4 regions of the Lysinibacillus sp. RS11 genome follow, and region 2 is predicted to be linked to each of the others. Evidence: riboswitches for the same ligand, from Rfam matches in the RefSeq annotation. Region 2 holds a riboswitch; each other region holds the start of a gene.
The links. A riboswitch is a leader RNA that binds a small molecule or an ion and turns the genes downstream of it on or off. The one in region 2 is predicted to bind thiamine pyrophosphate.
Positions count from the first base shown of each region.

Region 1: another riboswitch for thiamine pyrophosphate. It lies ahead of AB9L17_RS12695 (ABC transporter substrate-binding protein); the one in region 2 lies ahead of thiC (phosphomethylpyrimidine synthase ThiC).
Region 3: another riboswitch for thiamine pyrophosphate. It lies ahead of thiW (energy coupling factor transporter S component ThiW); the one in region 2 lies ahead of thiC (phosphomethylpyrimidine synthase ThiC).
Region 4: another riboswitch for thiamine pyrophosphate. It lies ahead of thiT (energy-coupled thiamine transporter ThiT); the one in region 2 lies ahead of thiC (phosphomethylpyrimidine synthase ThiC).

Region 1 is NZ_CP168124.1:2,492,014-2,496,277, reverse strand. It holds gene AB9L17_RS12705 (sigma factor regulator N-terminal domain-containing protein) at 1-590, opposite strand, end outside; gene AB9L17_RS12700 (RNA polymerase sigma factor) at 590-1,081, opposite strand; TPP riboswitch at 1,268-1,378, shown strand; gene AB9L17_RS12695 (ABC transporter substrate-binding protein) at 1,546-2,559, shown strand; gene AB9L17_RS12690 (thiamine-binding protein) at 2,561-2,851, shown strand; gene AB9L17_RS12685 (ABC transporter permease) at 2,851-3,621, shown strand; gene AB9L17_RS12680 (ABC transporter ATP-binding protein) at 3,599-4,264, shown strand, end outside.
Region 2 is NZ_CP168124.1:210,258-214,521, forward strand. It holds gene AB9L17_RS01140 (AEC family transporter) at 1-868, shown strand, start outside; gene AB9L17_RS01145 (hypothetical protein) at 1,163-1,366, shown strand; TPP riboswitch at 1,436-1,550, shown strand; gene thiC (phosphomethylpyrimidine synthase ThiC) at 1,693-3,471, shown strand; gene AB9L17_RS01155 (catalase) at 3,634-4,264, opposite strand, start outside.
Region 3 is NZ_CP168124.1:947,819-952,082, reverse strand. It holds gene AB9L17_RS04615 (MFS transporter) at 334-1,530, shown strand; TPP riboswitch at 1,601-1,708, shown strand; gene thiW (energy coupling factor transporter S component ThiW) at 2,092-2,592, shown strand; gene AB9L17_RS04605 (EVE domain-containing protein) at 2,663-3,124, opposite strand; gene AB9L17_RS04600 (MarR family winged helix-turn-helix transcriptional regulator) at 3,140-3,568, opposite strand; gene AB9L17_RS04595 (VWA domain-containing protein) at 3,750-4,264, opposite strand, start outside.
Region 4 is NZ_CP168124.1:4,176,206-4,180,469, forward strand. It holds gene AB9L17_RS21660 (tryptophan-rich sensory protein) at 1-411, shown strand, start outside; gene map (type I methionyl aminopeptidase) at 453-1,208, opposite strand; gene thiT (energy-coupled thiamine transporter ThiT) at 1,490-2,050, opposite strand; TPP riboswitch at 2,208-2,315, opposite strand; gene AB9L17_RS21675 (DUF4870 domain-containing protein) at 2,438-2,770, shown strand; gene AB9L17_RS21680 (hypothetical protein) at 2,824-2,946, shown strand; gene AB9L17_RS21685 (helix-turn-helix domain-containing protein) at 3,070-4,264, shown strand, end outside.

The DNA.
Region 1 (4,264 bases), 2.3 Mb from region 2:
TATAACCATACGATGTTTAAATTGCTAGGAATTTTCTCTTGTATTTCTTGTAATGTATAAGGTTTGTTGAAAGAAACGGCAACTTCTGCAACGTGATTCTCCAGTTGCGAAATTTCGCCGAGTTCGTTTGGTACATCGTTAAAGTATTTTTGAATGGATGGATGATAAAATGTCGCTGATTTAGTTTTTGTCTGTTTATCGTACTCATAGTACTCTGTATCAGACCAATAAAACCCTGGTACTAACTCGTTCGTATCAATATTGAGGCGAAGCCAACCGTATGAACTTGTAAGCGTGCTCCATGGAACGACATAACCATTAATATTCTTCGAACGGTTTGTGATAATGTTTCCACCAAACATGGAAGAATTACTCGTTACTTGAGAGTCGATTTGTATATTAGGTTCAGCAATAGCATTATGTAAAAAAAGCTGTTCGTGCAGTCTGTTAGAACTTTTTGCTGCAAAGTAGTTACCGGTTTTATAAAAGATAGGGCAGAGAAGTAGTACTACAATAATTGAAGTGATGATAATTTTTAATAATTGTTTTCGCTTAGCTTTTTTTAAAGCGACATTTAACGAAGTTTCCATTAATAGGTACCTCCTGTTTTTGAGTGAATGCATTTACGTGCGCGATATAATTTTTGCTTGACGCTATCTACTTGAATATCTAACAAAGTAGCAATTTCTTCATATGAAAAATCATAGTAATACTTTAAAAAGAATATTTCTTTATATTCTTTTTTTATGTCTTTTAATAAATAGAAAATTTCATCCTTATTTAGCAACGTATCAAAGTGATCATCGATGTGTTGGAGCTTTGAATATATTTCCTTGGTGATGTAAATGTTCTTATGCTCCTTTTTCCTTTTCAAGTCAATATACTGATTGAGTGCTACTCTAAAAAACCATGGACGCAGATTAGTCTCAGTTAGGTCATCCAATAGTGTGTAAACTTTGTAAAAGGTGTTTTGAATGATATCTTCTGCATCTTCTTTATTAGCTCCTTTCATTCGTAATAGTTTGAACACTTCCTCTCCTAAATGGATTAGATAGGAGGTCAGTTCATTTTCTTTTCTCATTGTTGGTCCTCCTTACACTTATACAACGAATGAGTACTCACAAATGTATACACTTATATATAAAGTTATTATAGAATAAAGGCTGTGTTTCACATTGCCTTCTGAAATGACATTACATTAAATATGAAATAGAGCCTTGTCTTTTAAAGATAGGTATGGTTATAATAATCACGAAAAGTTCATATGGAAAGAATGTAGGGGGGCTGGTAGTTGCCAGCTGAGATTGTGTCCGATAGACGCTGACCCTTTGAACCTGATTTGGCTCGTACCAGCGTAGGGAACATCTATTCAAAAAAAGAAAGTTTTTGATACTGATTGTAAAACGTCTGGGGGAATCCTAGGCGTTTTTTTATGTTTTTGTTATACGCGATAACCTTGGGTGCATACTGACTATGGATACGCTTTCTTATGGTTAAAACATTCGTTCATGAACACTTTCAAATTACTTTCTAGGAGGATTCAGCATGAAAAAATGGTTATTGATCCTAATGGCTGCGCTTTTAACACTTGTGGGCTGTAGCGAAAAAGAGGAGACAAAAGATACTAAGGATAAAAACGATGCGAATGCATTAAAAAAAGTATCGGTCGTGCTAGATTGGACACCGAACACAAATCACACGGGGTTATATGTAGCAGAGAAACTTGGTTACTTTAAGGAACAGGGCTTAGATGTTGAGATTTTATTACCTGGCGAAACGGGTGCTGATCAGCTAGTGGCGTCTGGTAAGGCACAGTTTGGTGTAAGCTATCAGGAAGGAATTACACAGGCACGTGTGCAGGGTGTACCTTTAGTATCAATTGCAGCGATTATTCAACATAATACTTCTGGCTTTGCGTCAATTGCATCTAAAGGGATTAAGTCACCTAAAGATTTTGAAGGGAAAACATATGGTGGTTGGGGTGCACCGGTTGAACAAGCTGTCCTGCAATCACTTATGCAAACAGAAAATGCGGATATTAATAAGCTAGATATTGTTAATGCAGGCGATTTAGATTTCTTCACAATGATGCAAAAGGATATTGATTTTGCGTGGATTTATTATGCATGGACAGGCATTGAAGCAGAACTTCGTGGTGAAAAGCTGAACATGCTTTATTTAACAGATTATAGCGATCAACTTGATTATTATACGCCTGTACTTGCTACGAATGAAAAAATGATTAAGGATGATCCAGATACGGTAAAAGCCTTTGTCGCTGCTACTACAAAGGGCTATGAATATGCGATAAGTCATCCAAGTGAGGCAGCTGATATTTTATTAGAAGCGGTACCTGACTTAGATAAAGAGCTTGTGCATAAAAGTCAGGAATGGCTAGCAGATAAATATCAAGACGATGCCGCTCAATGGGGTGAGCAAAAGCTGACTGTTTGGGAAAACTACGCAAAATGGATGGCTAGCAACAAGGTTTTAGAGGGCGAATTTAACGCAGAACAAGCATTTACAAACGACTTTTTACCGAAAAAGGAGACAAAATAGTATGGCGAATTCATTAGTAAGCGTACAAATTATCCCGAAAACTGAAAAATATGAAGATGTGATCCCTTATGTCGATGCGGCAATTGCTATTATTGACGCATCAGGAGTGAAATATGAAGTACACCCGCTCGAAACGACGATGGAGGGTGAGCTATCGTCGTTGCTACAAATCATTGAAAAAATGAATGTTAAAATGATTGAACTTGGTGCGATCAATGTTATTACACAAGTGAAAATTTTATATCAGCCATCAGGTATTACAATGGAGAAGTTAACGGAGAAATACCATTGATGAAGTCGGCAATAAAACAAGGAAGGACGATAATTTTTATCGCCTTCCTCTTATCTATATGGGAACTAATTGTCCGTTTTGCAGACGTTCCGCATTGGTTATTGCCAGCACCGAGTGCCATTTTGAAAGAAGGCTTTCAATCGTATGATACGTTCTTGCCGCATGTATTAGCAACTGTTCAATTAGCAATTCTAGGTCTTGCCATCGGGATATTGTGCGGGCTAACGGTTGCTGTGATATTACATCGTTTTACGTTTATTCGGGAGCTATTTTACCCTATTCTCATTATGTCGCAGAATGTTCCTGTGCTCGTCCTAGCACCGTTATTAATCATTTGGTTTGGGTTTGGTTTATTGCCAAAGCTTATTATTATTTGTCTCGTGTGCTTTTTCCCCATTGTGATCTCGGCAATGGATGGCTTCCGTCAAACCTCGCCAGAGCTGAAGTATTATTTTGAGATGATTGGTGCGACGAAAGCACAAACCTTTTGGAAGCTTGAATGGCCGTACGCGTATCCAGCGATTTTTTCAGGCATTAAGATTGCGGCGACCTATAGCGTTATGGGAGCTGTTATTGCCGAATGGCTAGGGGCGAAAAAGGGGATTGGTGTCTATATGACATTGGCACAGTCTTCATTTCGAACAGACCGCGTATTTGTTGCGATTTTTGCCATTGTTTTTTTAAGTTTACTATTATTTAGTGTTATTCGATTAATAGAAAAGCTTGTTGTGAAGGGGAGAGGATTACATGCTCAGCATTCAAAACATTGATAAATCATTTGATTCTCTTCAAGTTATTCGTAATTTATCGTTTGAAGTGAAGGATGGGGAATTTGTTGCGATTATTGGTCCGTCAGGGAGTGGGAAAAGCACACTCTTTCAACTAATGGGTGGTGTGTCTTCTATTGATAAAGGAGCTATCTTATTAAACGGTACAGATATCCAGCAAAAAAGAGGAACGATTGGCTATATGCCTCAGCAACCATGCTTACTGCCGTGGCGTACGATAGTAGAAAATGTCACGATTGTTGAGGAGCTCCAGCAAAAACCGAATATTGAACGTGCCAAGGAATGGTTAGAGAAAGTGGGACTTGCATCGTTTGAAAATGCGTATCCAAATGAGCTATCTGGCGGTATGCAACAACGGGTATCATTTATTCGTGCCATCATCAGTGATAAGCCCATATTATGCCTAGATGAGCCGTTCTCTGCACTTGATGAATTTACAAGGCTTGAAATGCAGGCGTGGCTTTTATCGATATGGGAGGAATACCGAAAATCAATTCTATTTGTGACGCATAGTATCGAGGAAGCGCTTTTTTTAGCCGATCGCATCATTGTCTTAACGAAACGACCAGCTACGGTTAAAAATGAGATACTCGTTCCTTTTGCTAGACCGCGAACAGAGGAAATT
Region 2 (4,264 bases):
TGGCGCAGTTTTACAAAAGAAATTTCACTTTAATTTAAAGGCATTATCTCAGCTTATTACATATTGCTTTATGCCAGCAGCTGTTTTTGTGAATTTATACGAAACGCGTATAGAGCTGCCAGTTCTTGTAGAAGTTGCATTATTTATTGTACTCTTTATCGGCAGCCAAATGGTGCTTAGTCACTTTATAGCAAAGGGACTTGGTTTAGTAAAAACAGAGGCTGCAGTGTTTAAAAATAGTGTAGTCCTTATTAATTCGGGCAACTATGGTATTCCAGTTGCACAAATGATTTTTGTGACGCAGCCGATTGGAGTAGCGATTCAGGTCATTCTCGTAATCTTTCAAAATATGACGACTTATACATACGGCTTGTACAATTTAATTTCTTCAACAAAATCAGGCATGTCTATTGTGAAAGATTTCCTCAAAATGCCTATTATTCATGCCCTTATTATTGGTGTAGCGATGAACTATTTTGATATCACTATTCCACAGTTTATAAAAATTCCGATAGACCATGTGGCAGATGGCTTTATCGCTGTAGCGTTAATAACGTTAGGGGCACAGCTATCACAGCTTGAAATCAAATCGATGTTCAATAAGACGGTATTTATTAGTTGTTTTACACGACTAATCATAGGGCCAGCTGTAGCTTTACTTATTATTTTTACACTTGGCTTAGACGGTGTCGTGGCACAATCTCTTTTTATAGCTAGTTCTTTCCCGACATCACGTAATAGCTCTAGTCTAGCATTAGAATACGATGTGGAATCGGCAACTGCCGCACAAACTGTTTTATTCTCAACGATTGTAAGCTGTATTACCGTGACAATTGTGATTTATGTAGCGGAACTGTTGTTTACCTAACGGCTAGTTGTTTTCGGACTAAGATAGAGTGACAGCCGTTCTGGAGTGTGAGGCTTTACTACCGATTTATAAAAATATTTTGTTAAAACGTACGCCGTATATATAGTTGATTGGAGTGGAGACTGGGCGACTCCTTGGGGATTAGCAATAGAGGAACGAAGGCTAAAAACATCACGTCCTGTGATAATGCCTTCGTGACCAACATCGGTGCTGCTGCTGTCGCTGCGCTTTCGCACAAACAAACCCCTCTGCTGCCGCTACGTTAGCACTACGCTTTCGCGCAAAAAACATCTATTGGCCCGAGACCCTGTAGCGAAGCGAAGCGGCTCATCGGACGCCCCCCAGGAAGCTCTGCTCTGCGCGAAAGCGAAGCGTCAGCGGCAAATGTTTTATCTGTGCGAAAGCGAAGCGTCAGCAACAAATGTTTTCTGTAGCGAAAGCAAAGCGACAGCTACAAAGCGCCCAGTCGGAACGGAAATCAACCTCACGTTTGGGTAATAAGCCAAAAATTATCAAATGAAGCTTCCATCTCTTAGCAATATCTGCTACACTAGCATCAAACTTAATAGCATTAACTAGGGGAGTCTGATGAGTCGGGCTGAGAGGGAAACGCATAGAGGTTTCTTGACCCTTTGGACCTGATCTGGCTCATACCAGCGTGGGAAAGTTAACCTTTATTGCAATATAAGCTCTTTGCGATAACTATACCTTTACATTCTTAGCCGGATCCAAAAAAAATTTTGGATTCGGCTTTTGTTTTTTTGAGGGGTGAGCTAGATTTGGTCCTTGTATAAAAATACGTAAAAACGGGAGCGAAATAGTTCATGACAACAGTTAGCGAAAAGAATATTACGATTATGTCAAATTTTGATGGAAGCAAAAAAGTGTATGTGGAAGGATCACGACCAGATATTTTAGTGCCAATGCGTGAGATTGCTTTAAGTCCAACGACAGGTAGCTTCGGTGAAGAGGAAAATGCGCCAGTTCGTGTCTATGATACGAGTGGTCCGTATACGGATCCTGCATATAAGGTAGATATTACGAAAGGATTGCCAACTTTACGTAGTGCATGGATCAGAGAACGAGGTGACGTCGAGGAATACGAAGGTCGTACAATCAAGCCAGAGGATAACGGTTTCCGTAATGCGGATGATCCTCGTATTCAAGAAAATGTTTTTCCGGATTTATCTAGAAAACCTCTACGTGCTAAGAAAGGTGGAAATATAACTCAGCTTCACTATGCGCGAAAAGGAATTATTACACCAGAAATGGAGTTTGTAGCGATTCGCGAAAACATAGATCCTGAATTTGTGCGCTCAGAGATTGCGGCGGGTCGAGCTATTTTACCTTCTAATATTAACCACCCTGAGGCCGAGCCAATGATTATTGGACGTAATTTTCATGTAAAAATTAACGCCAATATTGGAAATTCAGCGGTGTCATCCTCTATTGCGGAAGAGGTAGAAAAAATGACGTGGGCTACCCGTTGGGGCGCTGATAACATTATGGATTTATCGACTGGTAAGCATATTCATACGACGCGTGAATGGATTATCCGTAATGCCGCAGTGCCAGTAGGGACAGTACCGATTTATCAAGCGCTAGAAAAAGTAAATGGTGTGGCAGAGGATTTAACGTGGGAAGTGTATCGTGATACGTTGATTGAGCAGGCTGAGCAAGGTGTTGATTATTTCACAATTCACGCAGGGGTATTGCTGCGCTATGTACCATTAACGGCGAATCGTGTAACGGGTATAGTGTCCCGTGGCGGTTCGATTATGGCACAATGGTGTTTATATCATCACCAAGAGAGCTTCTTATATACGCATTTTGAAGAAATCTGCGAAATTATGAAAACATATGATGTTGCCTTCTCCTTAGGTGACGGTTTACGTCCAGGTTCTATCGCAGATGCTAATGATGAGGCGCAGTTTGCGGAGCTAGAAACGCTAGGGGAATTAACGCAAATTGCCTGGAAGCATGATGTACAGGTGATGGTAGAAGGACCAGGGCATGTACCAATGCATCTTATTAAAGAAAACATGGACAAGCAGTTAGAGGTGTGTAAGGAAGCTCCTTTCTATACTTTAGGGCCGTTGACAACAGATATCGCTCCTGGCTATGACCATATTACATCAGCTATTGGTGCTGCAATGATAGGCTGGTTTGGTACGGCAATGCTGTGCTATGTAACACCTAAAGAACATTTAGGATTACCAAATCGGGAGGATGTTCGAGTAGGGGTTATTACGTATAAAATTGCTGCACACGCAGCTGATTTAGCGAAAGGGCATCCGGGAGCACAGCAGCGTGACGATGCATTATCTAAAGCACGCTTCGAATTCCGCTGGCGCGATCAATTCAACTTAGCGCTAGATCCAGAGCGAGCGGTAGAATATCATGATGAAACATTACCTGCAGAAGGGGCGAAAACAGCGCACTTCTGTTCGATGTGTGGACCTAAGTTTTGTAGTATGAGAATCTCGCAGGATATTCGTAATTATGCAAAGGATAAAGATATGAATACTACGGAAGCTATTCATAAAGGTATGCAGGAAAAGGCAGAGGAATTTAAAAAGGCGGGCAGTCAGATTTATCAATAATGCAAAGCGTAAGGCTTGTGTCTATTTTTTAGGCACAAGCTTTTCTTAATCATTAAAACGTAAAAAAACTCCATGTGAAGTTGCTCTTCGCATGGAGTAAAAAGTTGGATTTGGATATCAATAATAAGTGGAAAATATCAATTAAGCCTAGGCTGAAATAAATTAAACGTTAGTTGGTTGTTTTACGTATGGGTTTGAAAGATCCATACCTTCTAATGAAAGACCCATCGCTTTTGCTACACCTTCACCATATGCAGGATCAGCTAAATAGCAATGAAGGATGTGACGACGTTTGATGAACTCCTCAACTGGTGCCATATCGTTAGCTGTAGTTTCGAATAGGCGTTGTTGCTCTTCTGCCGACATTAGACGGAATAATTTACCTGGCTGCTCGAAGTAATTGTTGTCATCTTCACGGAAGTCGTGGATACCAGCATGACCGTCAATACGTAAGTCAGGTTCTTTATGGTCTAAATTATGCTCCCATTCGCCGTAGCTATTTGGTTCATAGCCCAAAGTTGAACCAAGGTTTCCATCGAAACGCATAGCACCATCGCGGTGGAATGAACGGAATGGGCATTTTGGTGCGTTTACAGGAAGCGAGTGGTGGTTTACACCTAAGCGGTAGCGATGTGCATCAGCATATGCAAAGATACGACCTTGTAACATTTTGTCTGGAGAGAAGCTAATACCAGGAACAATGTTAGATGGTGCGAACGCTGCTTGTTCAACCTCTGCAAAGTAATTGTCTGGATTTTTGTTTAACTCGAATTCACCAACAGGAATTAGTGGG
Region 3 (4,264 bases), 740 kb from region 2:
TTCATACCAACACCTATAAAAGTAGGCGACTCCTGCTGAAAGAAGTTAAAGCTGTTCTCACGTTACGAACGTTGAGAACAGCTTTTTGCTAATTTAGATGAAAATATATGCCTAACAGTCTTGCCCAAAAACTCGCTATTCCCCCATCAGTGTTTGCTTCAAAGCTTGGCAGTCAGTTGACTGTGAACGTTCAGGAAGCTACAAATACCTCCCAAGGCTAAAGTAGCGAGGGTGATCGGTAGCCAATTCCCTTATTTCAGACTTCTAGTCAATAGCAAAGGTACAAGCCTTGTGGTAGACTGTAGTATATTTGATTAAAGAAGGGGGTATTCGATGACCCAGCAGAAGTCCAATAAGGCGGCTTTGTATATTTTAATGTTTAATATGTTTATCGCAATGGGGAGTATTGGAATTATTATTCCTGTTATGCCTGAGTATTTAAAACTATTTGGTGCCGCTGGACAAATTCTTGGCATGTTGATTGCAACATTCGCCTTAGCTCAATTCGTATTTTCTCCAATTGCTGGGAATCTTTCGGATCGATATGGTCGTAAAAATCTCATTATTTTCGGTCTTATAGTAACAGGACTTGCCCAAATTGGTTTCGGGCTTTCTACAGATGTGTGGATGCTCTTCTTGGCACGCTTTTTAGGCGGCCTTGGTTCCGCATTTGTGGCACCTCCTATCATGGCATTTGTGGCAGACGTTACAACGTATGAAGAACGTGGTAAAGGAATGGGCATGTTAGGGGCATCCATGTCTCTAGGCTTTATGATCGGACCAGGGATTGGCGGATTCTTATCTCACGTTAGTTTACATTTCCCATTCTATACGGCTGGAACTGCAGCTATTTTAGCATCAATTTTATCGTTGTTTTTATTACCTTCTAAAAAGCCAAATACAACACAAAAAATGCAGAAGCAAGATAACCTTGGGAAGCAAATGGTACGTTCAGTACATATGCCTTACTTTGTAATGCTAATTATTATGATGGTATTTTCATTTGGAATTGCTAACTTCCAAACAACATTATCGTTATTTGTTACAGAAAAGTTCAATTACACACCTACAGATATCGCTATTATCTTAGTTGTAGGTGGTGCTTTTGGTGTTGTTGTACAAATGTTTGTTATTACACCACTGTTTAATCGCTTTGGCGAAATGAAAGTAGTGTTAGTCAATTTATTTATCGCAGCCATATCAATTTTCTTAATTTTATTTGTGTCTGGCTTTGCCCTTATTTTAGTTGTAGCGACAGTCTTCTCTACAGCTACGACATTGATTCGCCCAGCTGTCAACACATTGATTTCGAAGCTTGCTGAGACGGAACAAGGCTTTGCGGCTGGTCTGAACAATGCATATATGAGCCTCGGTAATATGATTGGTCCTGCATTAGCAGGTATATTATTCGATTGGAATATGAACAGTCCTTATATTTTCGGAGCTATTATTTTAATGGCCTGCTTCTTCCTTGCCCTTATCTGGACGATGAAAAAAGCACCACACCTGTTGCATCCTGATACAAAATAGACAGAAAAGTAATATTTTTGGTAGTATGCTACATTATTATGTAATAAGATAGAATTAAATTAAATTTTTTTATTACCACTAGGGGAGTCTTTAAAAGGCTGAGACGTATATTATCAAATACGGACCCTTTGAACCTGATCTAGTTCACACTAGCGGAGGGAAGTGGCGACACTTGCTTTTTAATATGTAAATGCAAGGCCGCTTCCTATTGTTTTTTAGGAAGCGGCTTTTTTTGTAAGTTTACCTTAAGAATGCTCGCCAATCTAGCAACATTATATCCAAGGTTACCGGTGGGACTTATAGTTTTAGCGGCGCAGTTTTTCTTGATTACCGGCGCATCTCATGGTTTTAGCGGCGATGTTCTCTTGGTTACCGGCGCATCTCATGGTTTTAGCGGCGATGTTCTCTTGGTTACCGGCGCATCTCATGGTTTTAGCGGCGCAGTTTTCTTGATTACCGGCGCATCTCGCGGTTTTAGCGGCGCAGTTCTCTTCATTACCGGCGGAACTTCAAATTTACCGGTATTAACGATTAAATTCATATTTCAAAGGAGTGTAAATTATGTCAATTCGAAAACTAACAATCATGGCCCTACTAGTAGCAATTGCCGTAGCAGGTTCTACCTTCGTTTCAATACCAACGGGAATTGCGCGTGCCTATCCTGTACAGCATGCCATTAATGTTATTGGCGCTATCATTCTTGGACCAGTACCTACTGTTATGGTCGCCTTTGTCACAGCAATTATTCGTATTTTAACAGGCACAGGTTCATTATTAGCTATACCTGGTAGTGTCATTGGCGCTTTGTTTGCATCTCTGGCCTATAAATATAGCGGCAAGATGTGGCTAGCTGGTGTCGGTGAAATATTCGGGACAGGAATTATTGCCTCACTCATTGCAGTGCCCTATGCACATTTATTAATGGGGACATCCGTGGCAGCATTATTTTTTATGCCAGCCTTTCTAACATCCAGTACGATTGGTGCTGTCTTAGGCATTGTCATTGCTAACAATTTACGTAAGACTGTATTGGTAACTAACCTTAACACCCTGCTTAAATAATGATTGGTTACAATTTAAAAACGTTACTTCTTAATGGCCATTAAGAAGTAACGCTTTGATCCAACTAAATTCATCCATACTTCAACGGCAATCCCATTTCATGAGCAATTAATAGAAAGTCTTTTTTGCTTATTTCAAAATGACCAAATCTGAATTTATAACCATATTTCGATTTATCTTCTACAAATTCTAAATAATCTAAGATCCTTTTTATCGGTACAGACTTTGCATCTTTATAAAAGTCTATATCTCTTCTAAAAGGAATAAAATTTTCTGTCATTTGGAACTCATATATTCGCTCGTCTTTTATTCTTCCAATTGCGGTAAAGGCTCTTACAGGTTCATTACCATCTAAACTGTTTTTAGGAGAATAATATATAATCCAGTCTCCTTTTTTCATTCGTTTCAAAGGTCTTTCTTTACCATGACACAACTGGCCGAATCCTCCCTCAACCCCTTTTTGCACATGATTAAGAGATACCACGCCAATCCAATATTTCGGTTCTCTTTCAGTCGTAGGATATAGTGACATAGCTTCCACCTCCTTTTATTTTGGCGAACGATTTTCATATACTTTTTTCAATATGTGTTTCAATTGCTCTTGTTCTTCCAATGAAAGTACGTCTAAAACATCATTCTCAGCAATTGAAAGGATCTTCAATAATTCTTCTGCCACATTTTCTCCCTGTTCTGTAAGGCATATTAGATTCTCTCTTCTATTTTCCTGATTTTTCTCTCTATAAACATATTGTCTTTCTTCTAGATCATCGATAAAAAAGCGGACACTGTTTTTGTCTATTTTTAAAATCTGCCCTATTTGAATTTGGCTAAGTTTTTTTTCTTTTACAAGAATCATTATTCCAACTTCTCTGGATTTCATTTGATATTTTTCGCTAATATATGTCTCGAGATTTTCCTCTAGAGCCTCCGCTAACTTAAAACTTAGAAAACCAAAAGAATTCATAATATTGGTCATGTCAACTCCTCCAAAATATATAATAGTATTTAAAAATGATAGTAATATTTTATTACTATCATTGATTATTACATTAAATCCCATTAATAACAAGATTAATTTTACTTTTCATGATTTTACAAGCAAAGCAAAACGAAACAATGGCTCATTGCTATAAAGCAATGAACCATCGTTTTGTTTGTTAGGATCGTTTTTTCATGCCCTTTAATAGCTGGGCAACGTTTGTATCTTCTGCCTGTATTGTTTTTTCCTCTACAATCTGCTCTTTCTTTCTTGGCCTTGTTAGGAAACTCCATCCAAAGCGTCGAATGGTAATATCGATGAAGAATAGTAGCATACCTGCTAATAGAAGCCATGTTGCAATATTTTGACGTTCCGCACCTTTTTTACTAAACTCACGGAATACTTCGTTCGGCTCTTTCAAAACGGAGCCGCCTGTTTGCTTCGTCAATTCTTCTACTAACTTATCATTCACTGGACGTAATTCATATTCAGCACTATAAGGGACACTTAGGCCCGCCTGGTAAATAGCCTTTTCTTCATCTGCAATACGGAAGAAAATCAGACCTGGTTCTGCTTGTACAACTGCTCGAACTTGTGATGCTGAAATTGTTTCAAGCTGTGTTTCAAGTTCTTCACCAGCTTCATTAACAGCAACAATATCTAAAAACGCCGCTTCATTTGTTGGATCCGTGA
Region 4 (4,264 bases), 900 kb from region 2:
GCCAGTATGTTTATTTTAGTACTGTATTTATTTTTGTTGTACAATACGTATCCTCACAGCGATAACTCACCTTCAGGTCGTATACCCTTCTCGATTTACTTGGCATGGGTTACATTTATACTAATGACTAACGTAAGCTTTACGCTAACATCTTATCAATGGAACGGTTTTGGCCTTAGTAATCCACTTTGGGCAGTTATTTTACTGACAATCGGAGTCGCAATAGCGCTACATATTCGATTCCACCATTTTGATATTATGTATCCCAGTGTATTTATCTGGTCCTATGTTGGAGTCGCATTACATAATGGTTTGGATGAGCTACTTGTGACAACGGCAGCCTTATTTTTATGTGGTGTGCTACTTGTCGGTATATTATTTATTAAAAAAAATCCTGCCTACCAAAAATAAATTGGTTTGCAGGATTTTTAGTCTTTACATAACTAAGTATATTATTCTTCATCTAATGTTGTTAAAATGATTGGTTTATCCTTTGTAACGATAATGGAATGCTCAATTTGGGCAACTAATGATTTGTCTGGCGTAACGAATGTCCAGCCATCACCAGCTTCGACAATATGCTCCGCTTTAGCTGAGATGAAGGGCTCGACTGCAAGTACCATACCCTCTTTCATAATTGTAGAATCCCATGCATCATAATAGTTTAAAATATGATTTGGCTCATCGTGTAACGAACGACCTAAACCATGACCTGTTAGGTTCATAATCACTGTTAAATCATTGGCATATGCTTCACGTTCAACAGCTTTTCCGATTTGGTTTAATTTTGAGCCAGCTTTTACTTTTGTCATCGCACGATCAAAAGCACTTTTAGCTATACGACACAGTTTTTCTTTATCTTCATAGCCTTTACCAACTACAAATGAAATGCCCGTATCTGCAAAGTAGCCATTTAATGAACCAGATACATCAATGTTTACGATATCTCCCTCTTCAATCACACGTTTACCTGGAATACCATGTGCCACTTCCTCATTCACACTAATACATGTGTATCCTGGGAAATCATATTCCCCTTTAGGTCCAGAAATTGCTCCTGCCTCAGCAAACATACGGCCTGCAATTTCATCTAGTTCAAGTGTTGTTACTCCTGGTTTTGTAGCTGCCTTCATTGCTTCACGAATTTCAGCACAAATACGGCCGATTTTTTTAAAGGCTTCAATCTCTTCTTGCGTTTTTACGATCATTTTTTTAACGTCCCTTTCATCTAATATCTATTCATTAATATAACATAACTTTTTATACAAAAAACGCTAAACGCTTTAATTATTATATGCCATTATAAATTGTAAAGTGCTAAAAAACAGGCTCATCATCTTAACGTGTGGTTGATTTCCATTCCGACTGGGCGCTTTCCTAGGGGCGTACAGTCGGAACGAAGATCAACTTATATACATTGTATACTTTTCAACAAATGTCATCCCTAACTGGCTAAAAAAACCCTCCACTCATGTGAAGGGCATAATAATTATGATTTTCGTTGCATTAATTGAGGAGCTGCTGTAAATAACAGGACTCCGACAATTGCTGTTAAAATCGTTGCTGGCAGCATATATGTACCATTATAGATGATTGAATAGATCCATGCATTTTGATCGCCAGCATACTCTGAGAAAAATACAGCGCCAGCAGTTGTATGTGCAGCATAACGTAAAAACCCTGCGAATACAGTTCCTAAAATAATATAAAGCGCCATTTTTGTTTTGTTTAAATTTTTGGCAGCTTCTAGCACTGGTTGGCGAACAACCGCTGCTAAACCAACTACTGTGAAGGCAACACCATAATCGAGTAATCCTTGAAGCCAATGTACAATTGTAGCACCAAACATTGTCTGCATAACACCAATTAGTAAGCCCGTTGTTAGCCCTGGAATAAGGCCCCAACGGAATGCTATTAAAATAATTGGCACCATCACAAGGCTAACAGAACCACCTTGTGCCCATACTTTAAAGGAAACTTGATCGAGCACAAGGCCAATCGCTGCGAATATCGCAATTTCCACAAGCATTAATAATCGTTTATTGTCCATATTATTCTCTCCTTTGTTCCGATGTAGGATACAAGAGAAGGAATAGAAATGCGCTGATATGTCCCTATCTGACATCAAATGCTTTCATCTTCATTCGGCACGCTTTCGGCTGTATAAAGAAAAACGATGCCAGGACAGAGCCTCACATCGTAAAAGTGTCAGTTTCTATCCACATCCCTACGCAAGCGTTAACTTACAGGTTCAAAGAGTCAAGGCATTACGTGCCCAGTCTCAGCTGACATCATCAGCTCCCCTTGTGGTCGTTACATCTAAATTATTTGAACAACCTCATTGTACGAAAACATGGTGATGATTACAACCTCTCCCAACTTTTTTTTGAAACTTTCCCGCTTTTCATGCGTAAATATAAAAAAAGGAGGTACAACTATGGAGAACCAAAAAACTTTATCTGCCTTTAGTTATCTCAGTATTTTTTTCGCACCTGTTATTGTGCCATTAGTAGTGTACTTTGTTTCAAAAGATGACTACGTAAAGAAAAACTCTATCCGAGCACTTATATCACATTTAATTCCATTCGTGTTTGGAATTATCTTCTTTGCCGTCTTTATTTTCTCAACCTTATCATTGAACAATTTTGACTCGAACTCAGACAGCACTACGTTTCTTATCATCTGGTTTGCTTCAATGGCAATTTACTTACTCATCACTCTAGGAATCGTCATTTGGAATATTGTTCAAGCCGTTCGCGTTATCCGATAAGTTTCATTACGGCATTGAACAGTAGTACTAATAGTCAAAGGAGCTGGATTTTTATGAAAGTATCTAAAGTTGTTAAAACCGCCGTAAAATTAGCACCTATCGTGATCCCGATTGTAAAAAAAGTAATCGCTACAAAGAAAGCAACGACTAATCACTCCAAAAACATCTATAAATAGGGTTAATAACAAGAATCTGCTTACTTTTTTCAGCAGATTCTTTATTTTTCGCTAATTAACAGTTCGCTATCTTCTATATGGCACTGTAAAATAAAATTTAGCAATACACATGAGGAGCTGTTTATGATAAATACCGAAAAACAATTAATGAGCTTGGTTAACGCTGCGCAGGTCCTAACCTCAACACTCGATATAGACCAAGTGTTAGAAAAACTTATTAGTGAAGTACTCCATGTGATTAAAGGTGCTGATGCAGGTGTGCTGTTTATGTTAAATACAGAAACAAATCGTCTAATTGCTAAGCATGCTATTGGTTATGATCTAGCTTACTTGAAGAAAATTCACCTTGCCTCAAATGAAGGGATGACTGGAAAAGTGTTCTCTCAAAAGAAGGCATTTAGATTCCACTCTAGCGATGATGTAACTGAAAACATGGCCGATTTATTTCCACAGTATGAAGAAAACTATACAAAAGCAGTCGGTGATTTTACTTACCCGAAAAGTGCTGTTTGTGCTCCGCTTCTTGATAAAAGTAATTCATGTATAGGCGTGTTAACGATTGTTAACTTTTCAGGAGATACACAGTTTGAAAATAGTGATTTAACAATGCTACAAGCATTTGCAAATCAGTCCTCGATTGCCATCGAAAACGCAAAATTATTTACTCAAAATGAGCGTTCTAAACGTATTTATAATGCTTTAACACGTGTCTCTTTAACACGAGGTCGACTAAACGAAATGATTGATACACTCGCTTCCTTACTAGGACAGTCTGTAGCTATTATCACTGATTTTTACGATTTACTTGTCGCATCTTCTTCAACAGCAAAGCTTGCAACCGAAATTTTAAAAGAGCAAGAATCAGAGCATCTTCATACAGTTGTTCAGCAGTGCGTGCGACATCAAGTACATATACCAATCAACCATGAAATGTATGTAAGCTATTTGTTTCCCATCCATATAGAGCGGGGTGTTATAGGAATACTGTTGATTGTTATGGATCACCATTTACAGATGGATCCTCTAGATTTATTCGCAGTAGAACAGGCAAGCGCTCTTTTCGCCTTACAATTAGCAGAGGAGGAAAAAGAGCTTGAAATTTCTTTTAAATATGATGGTTATTTGTTACAACAGCTACTAAACTTGAATTTTAATGCCTTTTATAAACGCCAAGAGGCCCAACAAGCTACCCATTATTTATGTGCTACTCTACAGCTTGAAGGAAGTAAGTATGGTGTTGCTCAAACTAAAAAAAAGCAGCAACAATTTAGTAAGCTACTCTATCGTTTAACACGTTTATTTTCCTTACCAGTTTTCA